Regions from separate parts of the Pseudomonas sp. CMR5c genome, predicted to be linked through region 2. Evidence: riboswitches for the same ligand, from Rfam matches in the RefSeq annotation. Region 2 holds a riboswitch; each other region holds the start of a gene.

Region 1 (3,569 bases), 1.5 Mb from region 2:
TGGACGTCGAACTGGCCGGCAGCCCCCTGGCGCAACTGACCTCCCGGGCCCGCTTGCTGTTCATCGCCGCCCACCCCCAGCGTTTCGCCGACAGCTGCATCAGCGAAATCGTCGGCTACAGCGACACCGACGGCCAATCACCGTTCTGGGAGGCGGTGGGCCAGCATTTCTTCGACCTGCCCTATGTCGAGGCCGAGCGCCTGTGCGCCCTGCAGGGACGCGGGTTCCTGGTCGAGCTGATGCCCCAGTACCCGATCTACATCCCGATGCTGGCGCAGGCGGCCCAGGACTGCATCGGCCGCATCCATCCCGACGCCCGGGAAGCCTGCGACATCCTGGTGGACGAAGGTTTCGCCCCGACCCAGTACGTCGACCTGTTCGATGCCGGACCGACCCTGCAGGCGCGCACCAACGAACTGCGCTCGATCATCCAGAGCCGGATGGCCACCAGCTACTTCGCCGCGCAGAGCGGCCGGGGCCGACCATGGCTGTTGAGCAACGACCGCCTGCAAGGTTTCCGCGCCATCGTCGCGCTGCTCGACGAAGCTCCAGAGGAACGTATCGGTCTTGGCCAAGAGATGTTCCAGGCCTTGCAACTGGAGCCCGGCGCTGCCGTGCGGAGCATTGCGCTATGACCCTTTATCGACTCGCAACCGTGGCATTGCCAGGAGCCCGTGCATGATCGTGCGCCCGATTCGCGTCTCCGACCTGCCCGCGCTGCTGCGTCTGCTGGGGGGCAGCCAGCGAGAACTGGACAACCTCAGCACCGACCCCGAGCGCCTGGACCATCGGGTGCGCTGGGCCCAGCGCACGTTCGCCGGCCAGGTGGAACGCGCCGATGCCGACTACCTGTTCGTGCTGGAAGATGACGAGCAGCAGGTGATCGGCATCTGTGGCTTGAGCGGTGCCATCGGCCTGCGCGAGCCCTGCTACAACTACCGGCTCGGCATCACTCGCGGCAGCGCCCCGGGACTGGGTATCGAGAAACAGATCCCGACCCTGTTCTTGAGCAACGACATGGCCGGGCAATCCCAGCTGTGCTCGCTGTTCCTGCGCCACGACCTGCGCCAGGGCTATACCGGGCGCCTGCTGTCCACGGCGCGCTTGTTGTTCGTCGCCGAGTACCCGGCGCTGTTCGGCGACAAGCTGGTGGTGGAGTTGCGCGGCCAGGTCGACAGCCAAGGTTGCTCGCCGTTCTGGGACAGCCTGGGGCGGCACTTCTTCAAGATGGATTTCCAGCAGGCCAACCGCCTGTCCAGCCATGGCGGCAAGTCCTCCATCGCCGAGCTGATGCCGCGCCAGCCGCTCTATACCTGCCTGCTCAGCCTCCAGGCCCAGGCGGCCATCGGCCAGGCCCATGCCAGCACCGAACAGGCGGTGGGCATCCTGCGCGACGAAGGTTTCAGCCACCAGGGTTGCATCGATGTGTTCGACGGTGGCCCGCTGATCGAGGCCGAAGTGGCGAAGATCCGCAGCGTGCGTGAAAGCCAGGTCCTGCCGTTGCTGGTGGGCAACCCGGACGAGCAGGCGCCGATGTGGCTGATCCACAACCGGCGCCTGGAGAGCTGCCGCATCACCGCCGCGCCCGGGCGCCTGGTGGCCGGCTGCCTGCTGGTGGACCGCCAGACCACCAAGCGCCTGCAACTGCAACCCGGTGACTCGGTGCGTGCGGTGCCATTGCTGGCCTGCCCCGCCGATGCCGGTGGCCAGGCCCAGGTACGCACCTCCCCCGCCACCGCCTGGTAACGCCGGGCAAACCCGCTTGGTATAGCCGCTGCCGCAGGCTGCGCACGACCACGCAGCGGGCGCAAACCTTGCGCACTCCACAATGAAGGCCCCGCGGGCCTTGGCGCAGCTTCGCAGGCTCAGCAGCGGCTACGGGAGCTGGGCTGGGCGATAACGGCATGACTGCACAGCGGACGCAATCGTGGCGGCCACAGGATTGACGAACGGCCGGACGGATGTTCAGATGCCGCCCTGTTTCAGGTGCCTCACGCCGCCGTGCGTGAGGTGAAACGGGAAACCGGTGCGCCCCCAGGGGCAAGTCCGGTGCTGCCCCCGCAACGGTAAGCGAGTGCTGCATTCAACACGCCACTGTACCCAAGGTATGGGAAGGCGAATGCAGCCAGCCTCGCAAGCCCGGAGACCGGCCTGAAGCATCTGTTTGGCAATCCTGCGGTGGGCGGGCATGGGCCGGTGTGGGCGCGTGCGCGTGCCTGCCACCTTCTCCCTGCGTGCTTCCCGAAGACACTTTCGAGAAGACCAACAATGACAACAACAGACAATTCCCTTGCGCGCGACTGGCGCGCTCCGCGCCGTTCCATGGGCGGCGCCCTGCTCGGCTGCCTGTTCAGCCCCTGGCTGCTGGCGGACGACACCTCCCTGAAGCTCGAGCAGCAGTTCGTCTCCGCCCCGTCGGTGGAGTCCACCACCGTGGCCGAGATGGCCAAGTACGGCAGCAAGGTGGAGATCATCGATCGCCAGCAGATCGAACGCGCTGGCCCCAGCAGCGACATCACCCGGGTCCTGCAGATGTACGTGCCAGGCCTCTACGTGGCGCCCAAGAACGGCCCCTTCGACTACGGCACCTATTCGCTGCTGGGTGGGCGCAACGATGACACGCTGATCCTGCTCGATGGCGTGCGCCTGAACAACCGCCTGTACGGCGGTTTGTACCTGGATACCCTGCCAGCCAACGCCATCGAGCGCATCGAAGTGCTCAAGGGCGGCCAGAGCCTGCTGTTCGGCACCCAGGCGGTGTCCGGGGTGATCAACATCGTCACCCGCAGCCCGCAGACCCGCGACGCCTCCGGCGAAGTCAACCTGGGCCTGGACAGCTTCATGGGCAGGAGCGGCGATGCCCGGGTGGAACGCATCGTCAGCAACGGCCTGGGCGACCTCGGCTTGCTGGCCTATGTCAGCCACAACGTCTCCGACGGCTACCAGCCGTTTCGCAACAGCGCCTACAACACCAGCACCCGTGACAAGAAGCGCTCCTATGAGGTGACCACCTTCGGCGCCAAGGCGATCCAGGGGTTCGGCGACGACTCGCGCCTGGAGTTGTTCTACCAGTACACCGACGCCAACCTGGATTTCGCCCGCGCCGCGAACAACAAGAAGACCACCAACGACCGGGTCCAGCAGATCGCCACCGCCACCTTCGAGCAACGCCTGGGCGAGCGCTTCAGCTACTTCGTCAAGGGCCATGTCAACGATTGGGACACGCGCTACACCCGTATCAACAGCAACGATGATGGCGGCATCAAGGTCATCAACCACAACGACTACTGGGGCTTCACCGACTGGGGTGTGCAAGCCGAGGGCAAGGCCGAGCTGGACGGCGGCCATGTGCTGGTGTTCGGTACCGACAACCAGTGGTTCAAGGGCCAGGACGACGTACTCAAGATCGACGACAACAAGGCCCAGGCCAACGCCCTGTATACCCAGTTGCGCCCGGTGTTCGAAGCCCTGCCGGACTGGCACCCGAGCATCGGCGTGCGCCACGAGAAAATCAGCGGCGGCGAGAGCGCCACGGTGGGCATGCTCACCTCGCGGTACGACCTCACGCC
Region 2 (3,569 bases):
GGGCCGGCGCCGATGAAGTAGACAGTCATGGCAATGTCCTGTGAAAAAGGGGGCGAGCGGGCTTCATGATGAAGATCGCTCATGATCGAGGGCGGGGATTATCGGTGATTCTACGGGCAAACAGCCAATGCCAGGGTGGCTTCGGCGGATTTTTGCCGGGGCACCAGCAGTTGCGCCGAGCCTGCTTGCAGGCATTCGGCCATGGCCAGGGCGGCGCTTTCGGCGACGCCATGACAGCCGGTGCGTTCGAATGCGGCCTGCGACCTGTGGCTCAGGCGGGAGTCGTAGGGCGCCAGTTGGGCACTGCTGAAGAAGGTCAATGGCAGCGACAACTGCTGCGCCAGCTCCAGCAGGCCCGGTTCATCCTGCTTCAGGTCGATGCTGGCCAGGGCCTGTACCTGGCCCAGGTCCAGGCCATGGGCCCGCAGCACCTGGTCCAGCAGGGCGCGCAGGGCGCTGGCCGGGCAGCCCTTGCGACAACCCAGGCCGACCACCAGGGCCGGCTCGGTGATCATGCCCGCTGGCCATCCTCGCCCTTGCGCCGGAACAGCCAGGCGCTGATCAAGCCCAGGGCCAGCCAGAAGGCGGCATTGGTCAATTGCGAGGCGATCTTGAACTGTGCCTCCAGTGCTTCGGGGGCCAGCATCGAATGCACTTCCGGTTGGGGAGCGCCGATCACATGGGGCACGGCGATGATGGCCGCGCCCAGCAACTTCAGCAGCCAGTTGCCGGCGAACACGATCAGTGCCAGGCCCACGGCAGTGGACGCGGCGGCACCGACCCACCAGGTCTGGCGCTGCACCAGGTCGGCCGCGGCGGTGCCCGGCAGCTCCGGCGGCAGGCCCAGGGTGGGCGCCAGGCAGAAGGTGGCGTAGCCGGCCAGGCCCCAGAGCAGGCCCTGGGAAGTGCGGCTCGGTGCGCGCAGGGTGTAGAGGCCTGCCAGCATCAGGGCGAAGCCCACGGCGACCACCAGGTTGCCGCCGGTGGTGGACAGCACTCGCTGCCAGCCGTCCTCCGGTTCCCAGGCTTCTTCATCGTGGACGTGCCCGGCCATGGCGCCCGGGGCGTGTTCATGGACTGCCTCGGTGGCCGGGGCCTTTTCGTAGGTTTCCGCCTGGAGAATCAATGGCGCGACCCAGAAGCTTTGCAGCAAGGTCAGCAGCAGGGCGGCCAGCAGCCCGGTGAAGCCCGCGGTTTGCGCGATACGCTTGATCATCGGACGGGTCTCAGTGGCAAGGGAAGGCGGCGCTGTGGCGGGTGTCGTGGGCGGCGTTATGCACCGCCTCGATATGCGAGAAGCCGGCGAAGTACACCAGGCAGGCGCCAAGGATCGAGGCACCGATGGCGGCTACCAGGCGCTGGCTCAGGGTGGCGGTGCTGCTGGCGGAATGGCTGGTGCTGCTGATGGTCGACATGGCGCGTTCCCTTGGGTTTGTCAGCGGGAAGCGGCGCAGGAAAACCCCGCGTGGCGTTCACGCAGGGTTTGCAACAGCGCCCGCCCACCGCGGGTTTGTTATTCGTGTATTGCGGGCCGGTCTCCGGGCTCGCGAGGGGCAGGGCGGGTCATGCCATGCCGGCAAGTGTCGCCTTCCCATGCCCGGGGGCACAGTGGATCTGACACTTCGCTCGCTTACCGTTGCGGGGGCAGCACCGGACTGGTCACCGCTGGCAAGCGCGTGATTCACCGGTTTCCCGTTTCACCCTGTGAAGGGCACCCGTAACAAGTTGTGTAGCAAATCATGGGCAAGGGAGCGCCGTCAATCGCCGGTTGGCACGGGAAGCCGCCGCATATGTGCATTGACCGTCCTCCGCGCTCTGCGTAGCCTTGCGCCTTCGAGGTTCTTCGGCCAGCGGTCGAAGCTAAGACGGGAACGCGGTAGAAGCCGCGGCTGCCCCCGCAACTGTGAAGGGTTCCATTCCTGCACGGCCACTGCCTGGCGTCCATGACGCCGGCGGGAAGGCACAGGAAGCGTCAGTCCTGGACTGGCAAGCCCCCAGCCAGGAGACCTGCCTCGACCCAGATTCTCACTACAACCGGGCGGGGTGATCCGGTGGCGAAATCAGCACCTGGCCCGCGCCGTGCCTGTCGTCCCGTATGCCCGCCTCCTTCGCCAAAAGGGCATCCGATGAAAACACTGGCCAAACTTCCCGTCACCATCGTCACCGGCTTCCTGGGCTCGGGCAAGACCACCTTGCTGCGGCACATGCTGGACAACGCCCAGGGCCGTCGTATCGCGGTGATCGTCAACGAGTTCGGCGAACTGGGCATCGACGGCGAGATCCTCAAGCAGTGCTCCATCGGCTGCACCGAGGAAGAGGCCAGCGGCCGGGTCTTCGAATTGGCCAACGGCTGTCTGTGCTGCACCGTGCAGGAAGAATTCTTCCCGGTGATGCGTGAACTAGTGGCCCGCCGTGGCGACCTGGACCATATCCTCATCGAAACCAGCGGCCTGGCCCTGCCCAAGCCCCTGGTGCAAGCCTTCCAGTGGCCGGAAATCCGCAGCGCCTGCACCGTCGATGCGGTGATCACCGTGGTCGACAGCCCGGCCGTGGCCGCCGGCACCTTCGCCGCCTTCCCGGACCAGGTGGACGCCCAGCGCAAGCTCGACCCCAACCTGGACCACGAGTCGCCACTGCACGAGCTGTTCGCCGACCAGTTGTCCAGCGCCGACCTGGTGATCCTCAACAAGACCGACCTGATCGACCCGGCCGACCTGGCCAGGGTCCGCCAGGAAGTGGCCGAGGAGCTGCCGCCGGCGGTCAAGGTGATCGAGGCCAGCAGCGGGCGCCTGCCCCTGGACGTACTGCTGGGCGTGGGTGCCGGTTCCGAGGAGCACATCGACAGCCGTCACAGCCACCATGACCACCACCATGACGGCGACGATCATGACGACCATGACCACGACGCCTTCGACTCGATCTCCATCGAGCTGCCCGAGGCCGACGAAAGCCTGCTGCTCGATGCCCTGACCCAACTGGTGGTCAAGCACGGCATCCTGCGGGTCAAGGGTTTTGCGGCGATCCCCGGCAAGCCGATGCGCCTGCTGCTCCAGGGCGTGGGCACCCGCTTCGACAAGCACTTCGACCGCAAGTGGGGCGCTGATGAGAAACGCATCACCCGCCTGGTGCTGATCGGCCAGGAACTGGATGCAACCCAGCTGGAAGCGCAACTGCGCGCCGCCCTGGGCGCCTGACCCATGCACCTGCTCAGGACCCAGCCCGGCGGATTCGTGTCGGATGACAACATCGCCGACCTTGGACAAACCCCCGCCGAGCTGGTGGTCCTGTGCAGCGGCGACTCCAGCCTGGCGCTGCTGGCCGAGGCCGCCGAGCAACTGCCAGCGGACTACCCCAGCTTTCGCCTGGCCAACCCGATGCAGGTGCAGAACCACGCCTCGGTGGACCTTTACGTCGACCAGGTGCTGCGCCATGCCAAGGTCATCCTGATTTCCCTGCACGGTGGCATCGCCTACTGGCGTTATGGCGTCGAGCAACTGGTGGAGCTGTCCCGGCGCGGGGTGCAGCTGATCCTGGTGCCGGGGGACGACCGGCCCGACCCGGAGCTCAGC
Region 3 (3,569 bases), 790 kb from region 2:
TACAGACTGTCGGCCACCGGCAACTCACTATCGTGGATCGGCGAGAAGAAACTCAGTTGCGCACCCATGGCCCGCAGCAGGTCGAGGCTGGCGCCGTAGGTGAAGGCGAATGCCTCATCCCGCGCCACGGCGATCCGCACGCCCTCCAGCAGCGGCTCGCAGGCCACCGGGGCCGGCGCGGCAAACCCCACCGCTGGCGGCAGCGCCACCTGGCAACTGCTGGCCAGGGCCTCGGCAGCGGCATCCAGACGCAGATCCAGGTCATTGAGTTCATTGGCCTGGACCAGGCCCAGATGGCGGCTGGGCAGCTCGATCGAGGTTTCCCGGGACAAGGCTCCATACCAGCGCAACCCCTCGGTCAGGCTGCCTTCGAGCAGTTGCGCATGGCGCAAGGTCCCCACCCGGTTGGCCAACACGCCGGCGAACGGCAGGTCCGGCTGGTAGCGCGCCAGACCCAGGGCCAGGGCGCCGAAAGTCTGGGCCATGGCGGCGCCATCGATCACCCCCAGCACCGGCACGCCGAAATGCCGTGCCAGGTCCGCGCTCGATGGCGTGCCATCGAACAATCCCATGACGCCCTCGATCAGGATCAGGTCGGCCTCGCCGGCGGCCTCCCACAGCAGGCGGCGACTTTCCTGCTCGCCCACCATCCACATGTCCAGCTGGTACACCGGGGCACCGCTGGCATGCTCGAGAATCATCGGATCGAGAAAGTCCGGACCGCACTTGAACACCCGCACCTTGCGCCCCTGGTTACGGTGCAGGCGCGCCAGGGCGGCGGTCACGGTGGTCTTGCCCTGGCCGGATGCCGGAGCGGCGATCAATACCGCCGGGCAATGACGAACATCATTCATGGGTTCACGCTCACAGCTCGATGCCCTTCTGCGCCTTGATACCGGCCTGGAAGGCGTGCTTGACCATGCCCATTTCGGTGACGGTGTCGGCCAGTTCGAGCATTTCCGGCTTGGCCCCGCGCCCGGTCACCACCACGTGCTGCATCGGCGGACGGGCCTGCAGGTCGCTGAGCACCTGATCCAGGTCCAGGTAACCATGCTTGAGGGCGATGTTCAGCTCATCGAGTACCACCAGGCCGATCTGCGGATCGCGCAACAGCTCCCGGGAAACCGCCCAGGCGGCCTCGGCGGCGGCGATGTCACGCTGGCGATCCTGGGTCTCCCAGGTGAAGCCCTCGCCCATCACATGGAACCGCACCTGCTCGGGAAAGCGCCGGAAGAACAGCTCTTCGCCGGTGCTTTCGCGGCCCTTGATGAACTGCACCACGCCACAATGCATGCCATGGCCCATGGACCGTGCCAGCATGCCGAAGGCCGAACTGCTCTTGCCTTTGCCGTTGCCGGTCAGGACCAGCAACAGCCCGCATTCATTGGGCGAGTTGGCGATACGCTCGTCGATCACCGCTTTTTTGCGCAGCATGCGCGCCAGATGACGTTCGTCACGCTCGAGGGATTCACTCATGGAGCAGCTCTCCGTTGGGGCTTGGGGAACGGGGGGCAGGAATGGAAATGGACGGCGCAAGCCTGGCATCGCCCTCCGTGATGCCGTTGGATGAATCAGGCCGGTCTCCGGGCTCGTGAGCGGCACCACTGCCGGACTGCGCGCCTTCCCATGCCTGCTTCGACACAGTGGCACTTGCGCAATCTTGACTCACCTACCGTTGCGGGGGCAGCGCCGGAATCGTCGCCGGCTCCATCGCTGGAACGGGCCCTGACCGGCTTCCCTGTTTCACTCTGTCGACCCGGGAGTCACAGAGCACCTGAAACAAGTCGCGAAGGTTAGAGGGTTGGGAATGGAGCGTCAATGAAGCGGCCCGCCGCACCCAACGGAAAACTGCACTGCATCAACAAACTGACGCCAATCTTGTGCCACACTGAAAGCAGTGATATCAAATAGCCACTTTCAGGACATGACGTCCCGTCACAACAATAAGGGGTGAGTTCGATGCAAGGCATGATCATCAGCAATCCAAGACTGGAATTCCTGCGACCGATGCTGGAGCGCTGGTTCGATTGCATTGACCGCTACAACGCGATTCGCGGCGATAACGAAACCCCTTACTGGTTCGACGAACAGGCCAACCTGGGACTGCTTTCGGCCGCGGCCTGGATGGCCGAGATGGTGACCCTGGAACACAGCCCCAGCAAGAAGCAGCTCGAAGAAGGTGCGCGCAATGCCCGTACCGACCTGTACCTGGCCACCAAGGAAGAACGCACCTACATCCAGGCCACCCAGCGCTGGCCACGGGTCAACAACCTGGCCCTGACCCAGGCCCTGCAGGATATCGCCAATGCAGCGAAGACCATCAGCCACGCCAGCGACCTGAAGCTTGGCTGCCTGTTCGTCGCACCTCAAAAGGCCCAGCACAGCGCGACTCCCGAGGAACTGCAAGACATGCTCGACGACCTACAGAAGGAACACTGCTGTGCCGTGGCCTGGTACTTCCCGTATGCCTACCGCAAGCTGCACAACGAAGCCGGCCACTACCACCCCGGAGTGGCGGTATTGTTCAAGGAAGCTCGCTGAACACAAGGAACCCCAGGGCGCCCATGCTTCTCTATGATTGAACGTTCGCGCACTCATAGGGATATCAGCATGCTCAAGCCTCGCCATACCTTGCTCATCGCCATCGCCGCCGGCCTCGCCGCCTGCGGCGAAACCTCCAGCCTGCAGGTTGCGGACGGCACCGGCCCGAACCCCAAGCTGCCGGAACCCAACCCCACCCTGATCCCCACGCTGAACATCGCTCCGGCCATCGGGTGGCCCGAGGGAGCGAAACCGCTGGCCGCCAGCGGAACCCAGGTCAGTGCCTTCGCCGAGAATCTCGATCATCCACGCTGGCTCTATGTACTGCCTAACGGGGACGTGCTGGTGGCGGAAACCAACGCCCCGCCCAAACCGGACGACAGCCGGGGCATCCGCGGCTGGGTAGCCGGCAAGGTGATGGGGCGCGCCGGGGCCACGGTTCCCAGCGCCAACCGCATCACCCTGTTGCGCGATGCCGACCACGACGGCGTGGCGGAGACTCGCAGCGTCTTCCTGGAGAACCTCAACTCCCCCTTCGGCATGACCCTGGTGGGCAACGATCTGTATGTAGCCGATACCGACAAGCTGCTGCGCTTCCCCTACCAGAGCGGTGACACCAGGATCAGCGCCGGAGCCACCAAGGTAGTGGACCTGCCCGGCGGCACGCTGAATCACCACTGGACCAAGAATGTCATCGCCAGCAAGGATGGCAGCAAGCTGTACGTCACCGTCGGCTCAAACAGCAATGTCGGCGAAAACGGCCTGGACAAGGAAGAAGGCCGGGCAGCGATCTGGGAAGTGGACCGTGCCAGCGGCCAGCATCGCTTGTTCGCCACTGGGCTGCGCAACCCCAACGGCCTGGCCTGGGAGCCAGTCAGCGGAGCCCTCTGGACAGCGGTGAACGAACGGGACGAGATCGGCAGCGACCTGGTGCCCGACTACATCACATCGGTCAAGGATGGCGCTTTCTACGGCTGGCCCTTCAGCTACTACGGCCAGCACGTGGACGTACGGGTCAAACCCCAGGA
Region 4 (3,569 bases), 870 kb from region 2:
CGTCGAAGTCATCGTACTGGGCACGAACCGCTGAAGCGTTGGCCGAGATTTGCCAGCCGTGATCCAGAGCCAGTTCCAGCGAAGCCTCCAGCCCGTCGGACGATTGTTGGCCAATCTGTTGTGCCAGGCGGGTCAGCGGATCGGTCGCCAGCAGCTTTTTCTTGACGATGTGATAAGCCGCCAGCGTCCATTCGCCACGGCCATTCCAGAACTGCTGCTTGAGGCCGAACTCGGTCTGCTTGGCTTCGGTCAGGTCCATCTGCATTTGGGTCGGATTGAGACTGATCAGGTTGTTGATGCCGTCTTCACTGGTGGAGTACTGGCCATACAGTGAGAGCTGATCAGTGACCGCGAACACCAGGCCAGCGCGCCAGTTACCACCTGCAAGGCTGCGATCGGTCCGGGTATCGGCGCGCAGGTCGGTGCGATCGATATGGTTCTGGTCGCGGCGGATACCGGTCACCAACGACCAGCGCTCCGACAGTTGCAGGCGGTTTTCCGCAAACAGTGCAAAGGTACGGGTGGTGCTGGCGGTCTGGGGTGAGAAGGCCGACTTGCTGTGGAAATAACCCGGAGCCGGGTTCCACGGATCGATGTAGTCACCGCCGATATCCTTGTAGGGCGAGTTGTTGGCCACGCCGAAACGGATCCGGTTGTACTCCAGGCCGACCACGGTCTTGCTGTCCAACCCGAACAACGAATGATCGAAGGTGAAGCTCTGGCGATCGCCGATCTGTTCCTGGTCGTGCTTGATCTCCAGGTTGTCGCCTCGCAATAGCTGCTCCCTGGAGTCGACCCAGTTGTAGGCCTCGGCATTGCGCCAGTGGCGACGGCTCTTGATGTAGTAGAGCTGGTTGCTGGCGCTGAGGTTGTCGTTGAGCACCCACTCGGTGTTCAGGCGCGTCCATTCATCGTTGTAACGCTGTACCGCGTTACGCAGGTTGTAGTTCTTGTCCCGCAGGCTGTCGCGGTAGCGGCCGGCGATCAGCGGCGTGCCAAAGTAGCTGGCAGGCTCGCTCTCTCCACGTTCGTGGGCCAGGGTGAAACTCAGGTCTTCAGTGGCTTGCCAGCGCAACGCTGCGCTCAATGCCTGGTTGCGTGATTGGCCGTGGTCGACCCAGCCATTGCTGTGCTGCTGGTTCAGCGTCAGGCGATAGCTGAGGGTGTCGGTGAGCGAGCCACCGCTATCCAGGCCCATTTGTTGCCGGTCATTGGAGCCATAGCCCAGGCGCAGGCGGTTATGGATCTCACCTTCGAAGGGCTTCTTGGGTATCACATTGATCACCGCTCCAGTGGCGCCTTCGCCGTAGAGCACCGAGGCTGGGCCGCGGATGATATCGATGCGCTCCACCAGCCACGGATCCACCGGGAACGTCTGGCTGCCGGCACCGGTATACAAGCGTGAGCCGTCGAACAGCGTCATGACCGAACTATGGCCGATGAACCCCCGCGCCGACAGCGCCGTATTACCGTTGCCAGGCGTGGCGACGCTGGTGATGCCCACTGAACGGGTGACCGCGTCCTGGATCGTCAGGTTATTACGGGCTATGGCCTCACTGTCGAGGCTGCTGGTGCTGGCCGGAGTTTCCAAGGCCGTCAGGTTCAGGCGTGAACCGGCCGGCAGGGGAGTACTCAAGGAGATTGGACTATCGGTGGCCTGTGCCGTCACTTGCGCTTGCGGCAGAACCAGGGAGGGCTGTTGCCCAGCCAGCGCCAGGGGCGTGAGGCTCATGCAAGGCAACAGGGTGAAATACAGCCAGGGGTAAGACTGGGGTAGCAACACAGAAGTGCGGGACATGCGATTCCTACTGCTTATCAGGAATGAATGAATCCCGGAGGGAACAACGCATAGGCAAGCGCAGGCACGCGAGCCCACGCAAACCGGACTGCGCCCGCCCACCGCGGGGTTGTCAAACGACGTTGCAGGCCGGTCTCCGGGCTTGCGAGGGACATGAAGCAATCACCTTCCCATGCCTTGGCACAGTGGTCTGTCGATTGCTTCGCTCGCTTACCGTTGCGGGGGCAGCGCCGGACTGATCATCGCAATGACGCACCGGCTTCCCGTTTAACCCCATGCGCGGCGGCATGGGACACCTGAAACTGGCGCGCATCTGACCACCGGCGAGACCCTCGCGTCAATGGCACCTGGCTATCACTCGGGGCGTCGGAGCACGCTTTCATTTCGATGGTGCTGATGCTGCTTGGCTTGCAACTGGAGGTAGCCGTGTCATTGGCCATGGCCATTGTTGCCGCAAGCCCTGGCGATGTTCCGGCTGGGTCGGCGCCTGGAGCACAGGTGCACCGTTACCGAAGTGGTTGACGAGCGCGGCGGTTAACGACTCAATGCGCCCCCGGAGCGTATCGACAGAACATGGACCTGCACCTGATGACCGAGTGGCAACGACTGTACGAAGAACACGAGACCCAGCTGGATCGCCTCTACGAGGATGTCCTGGAGGGCAGGCTGGAGCGATTGCGGGCCTTTGCCCAACAGTATCCGCAGTTGCTGGAGCTGCCCCGCTATGGCTCCGCCGGGGATATCGGCCTGCTGCATATGGCCGCCAGCGAAGGCCAGGCCGAGGTTTGCCAACTACTGCTCGAGCTGGGCCTGGAGGTGGATCGGCCGGTGCGGGTCAGTGGCCAGGAAACGGCGCTGGGGCTGGCGGCCAGCGAAGGGAGCCTGCCGACCTGCACCGTGTTGCTCGACGCCGGCGCCAGTGCCAATGGCCTGTCATTGAGCATCTGCCCGCCACTTTACTCGGCCGCGCTGGCGGGCCATGACCAGGTGGTCGCACTGCTTCTGGCGCGGGGCGCCGCGGTCAACCAATTGCATCGGCGCTTCAACAACAGCGCCCTGGATGCCGCGCGCACCTGGGGCCACCCGGCGGTTGCAGAGCTGCTGCAAGCCAATGGCGCACAGAGCATCCTGGATATCGATGTCCCAGACGTCGAGGGGCCAGGGCAGGCGATCGCGACCTTCGTCCACAACAGCGCCGGCTGGGTGCTGCCGGCGCTGTTCAGTCCGCCCAGCGCGGACCCTCGGTTTTCGCTGCATATCAGCTTGCTCACCAAGGGTCGCTACAAGCTGTTGTTCACCATTGGCCTGTACCGCACCACTCCCATGACCGAGCTGTTCGTCTGCCTGCCCGAGGACTGGGCGCTTCCCCAGCATGGACTGGCGCAACAGCCAGCCTGGTGCTTCCCGGTGCAGCTACTGGCTCGCCTGGCGCGCCAGAGCCTGGAACACCAGGCCTTGGGCGAGGGGATGCTGGTGCTGCGTGATGATCCTGGCTATGGGGACCTGGCCTGGCCCGATTCGGTGGATGCGATGCTGGTGGTGGACAAGCCCTGGGACCCGGCATCCGCGGCCGAGGAGATTGCCGACGATGACCGGGTGGCCCTGTTGTTGCTGGTCCCGGTGAAGTTCACTGCCAAGGGCAGGCCCACCGGCGAGGCCCTGGATGCCCTGGTCGCCCGCAAGCGCAAGGCGAGCTGGAAGGTCCTGGCGCTCAAGTCCCCGACCTGATACCCGGGGGAGGGAAGTGGCAGCCCCCGCCGGCCCATGGGCG

What was found. Region 2 has a riboswitch for cobalamin ahead of cobW (cobalamin biosynthesis protein CobW). Riboswitches for the same ligand answer to the same signal wherever they lie in the genome.
Region 1: linked by a shared signal. The riboswitch ahead of C4K40_RS12765 (TonB-dependent siderophore receptor) and the one ahead of cobW (cobalamin biosynthesis protein CobW) in region 2 are both predicted to bind cobalamin.
Region 3: linked by a shared signal. The riboswitch ahead of cobO (cob(I)yrinic acid a,c-diamide adenosyltransferase) and the one ahead of cobW (cobalamin biosynthesis protein CobW) in region 2 are both predicted to bind cobalamin.
Region 4: linked by a shared signal. The riboswitch ahead of C4K40_RS15310 (TonB-dependent siderophore receptor) and the one ahead of cobW (cobalamin biosynthesis protein CobW) in region 2 are both predicted to bind cobalamin.

Annotation. Positions count from the first base shown of each region.
Region 1 is NZ_CP027705.1:2,712,381-2,715,949, reverse strand. Features, by position in the region: gene C4K40_RS12775 (arginine N-succinyltransferase) at 1-635, shown strand, start outside; gene C4K40_RS12770 (arginine N-succinyltransferase) at 679-1,746, shown strand; cobalamin riboswitch at 1,968-2,170, shown strand; gene C4K40_RS12765 (TonB-dependent siderophore receptor) at 2,323-3,569, shown strand, end outside.
Region 2 is NZ_CP027705.1:4,206,883-4,210,451, reverse strand. Features, by position in the region: gene cobM (precorrin-4 C(11)-methyltransferase) at 1-29, opposite strand, end outside; gene C4K40_RS19265 (cobalamin biosynthesis protein) at 111-515, opposite strand; gene C4K40_RS19260 (CbtA family protein) at 512-1,216, opposite strand; gene C4K40_RS19255 (CbtB-domain containing protein) at 1,227-1,415, opposite strand; cobalamin riboswitch at 1,512-1,734, opposite strand; cobalamin riboswitch at 1,820-2,030, shown strand; gene cobW (cobalamin biosynthesis protein CobW) at 2,127-3,194, shown strand; gene cobN (cobaltochelatase subunit CobN) at 3,198-3,569, shown strand, end outside.
Region 3 is NZ_CP027705.1:5,001,022-5,004,590, forward strand. Features, by position in the region: gene C4K40_RS22860 (cobyrinate a,c-diamide synthase) at 1-854, opposite strand, end outside; gene cobO (cob(I)yrinic acid a,c-diamide adenosyltransferase) at 865-1,476, opposite strand; cobalamin riboswitch at 1,557-1,793, opposite strand; gene C4K40_RS22870 (hypothetical protein) at 1,960-2,541, shown strand; gene C4K40_RS22875 (sorbosone dehydrogenase family protein) at 2,611-3,569, shown strand, end outside.
Region 4 is NZ_CP027705.1:3,337,250-3,340,818, forward strand. Features, by position in the region: gene C4K40_RS15310 (TonB-dependent siderophore receptor) at 1-1,798, opposite strand, end outside; cobalamin riboswitch at 1,908-2,113, opposite strand; gene C4K40_RS15315 (ankyrin repeat domain-containing protein) at 2,372-3,526, shown strand.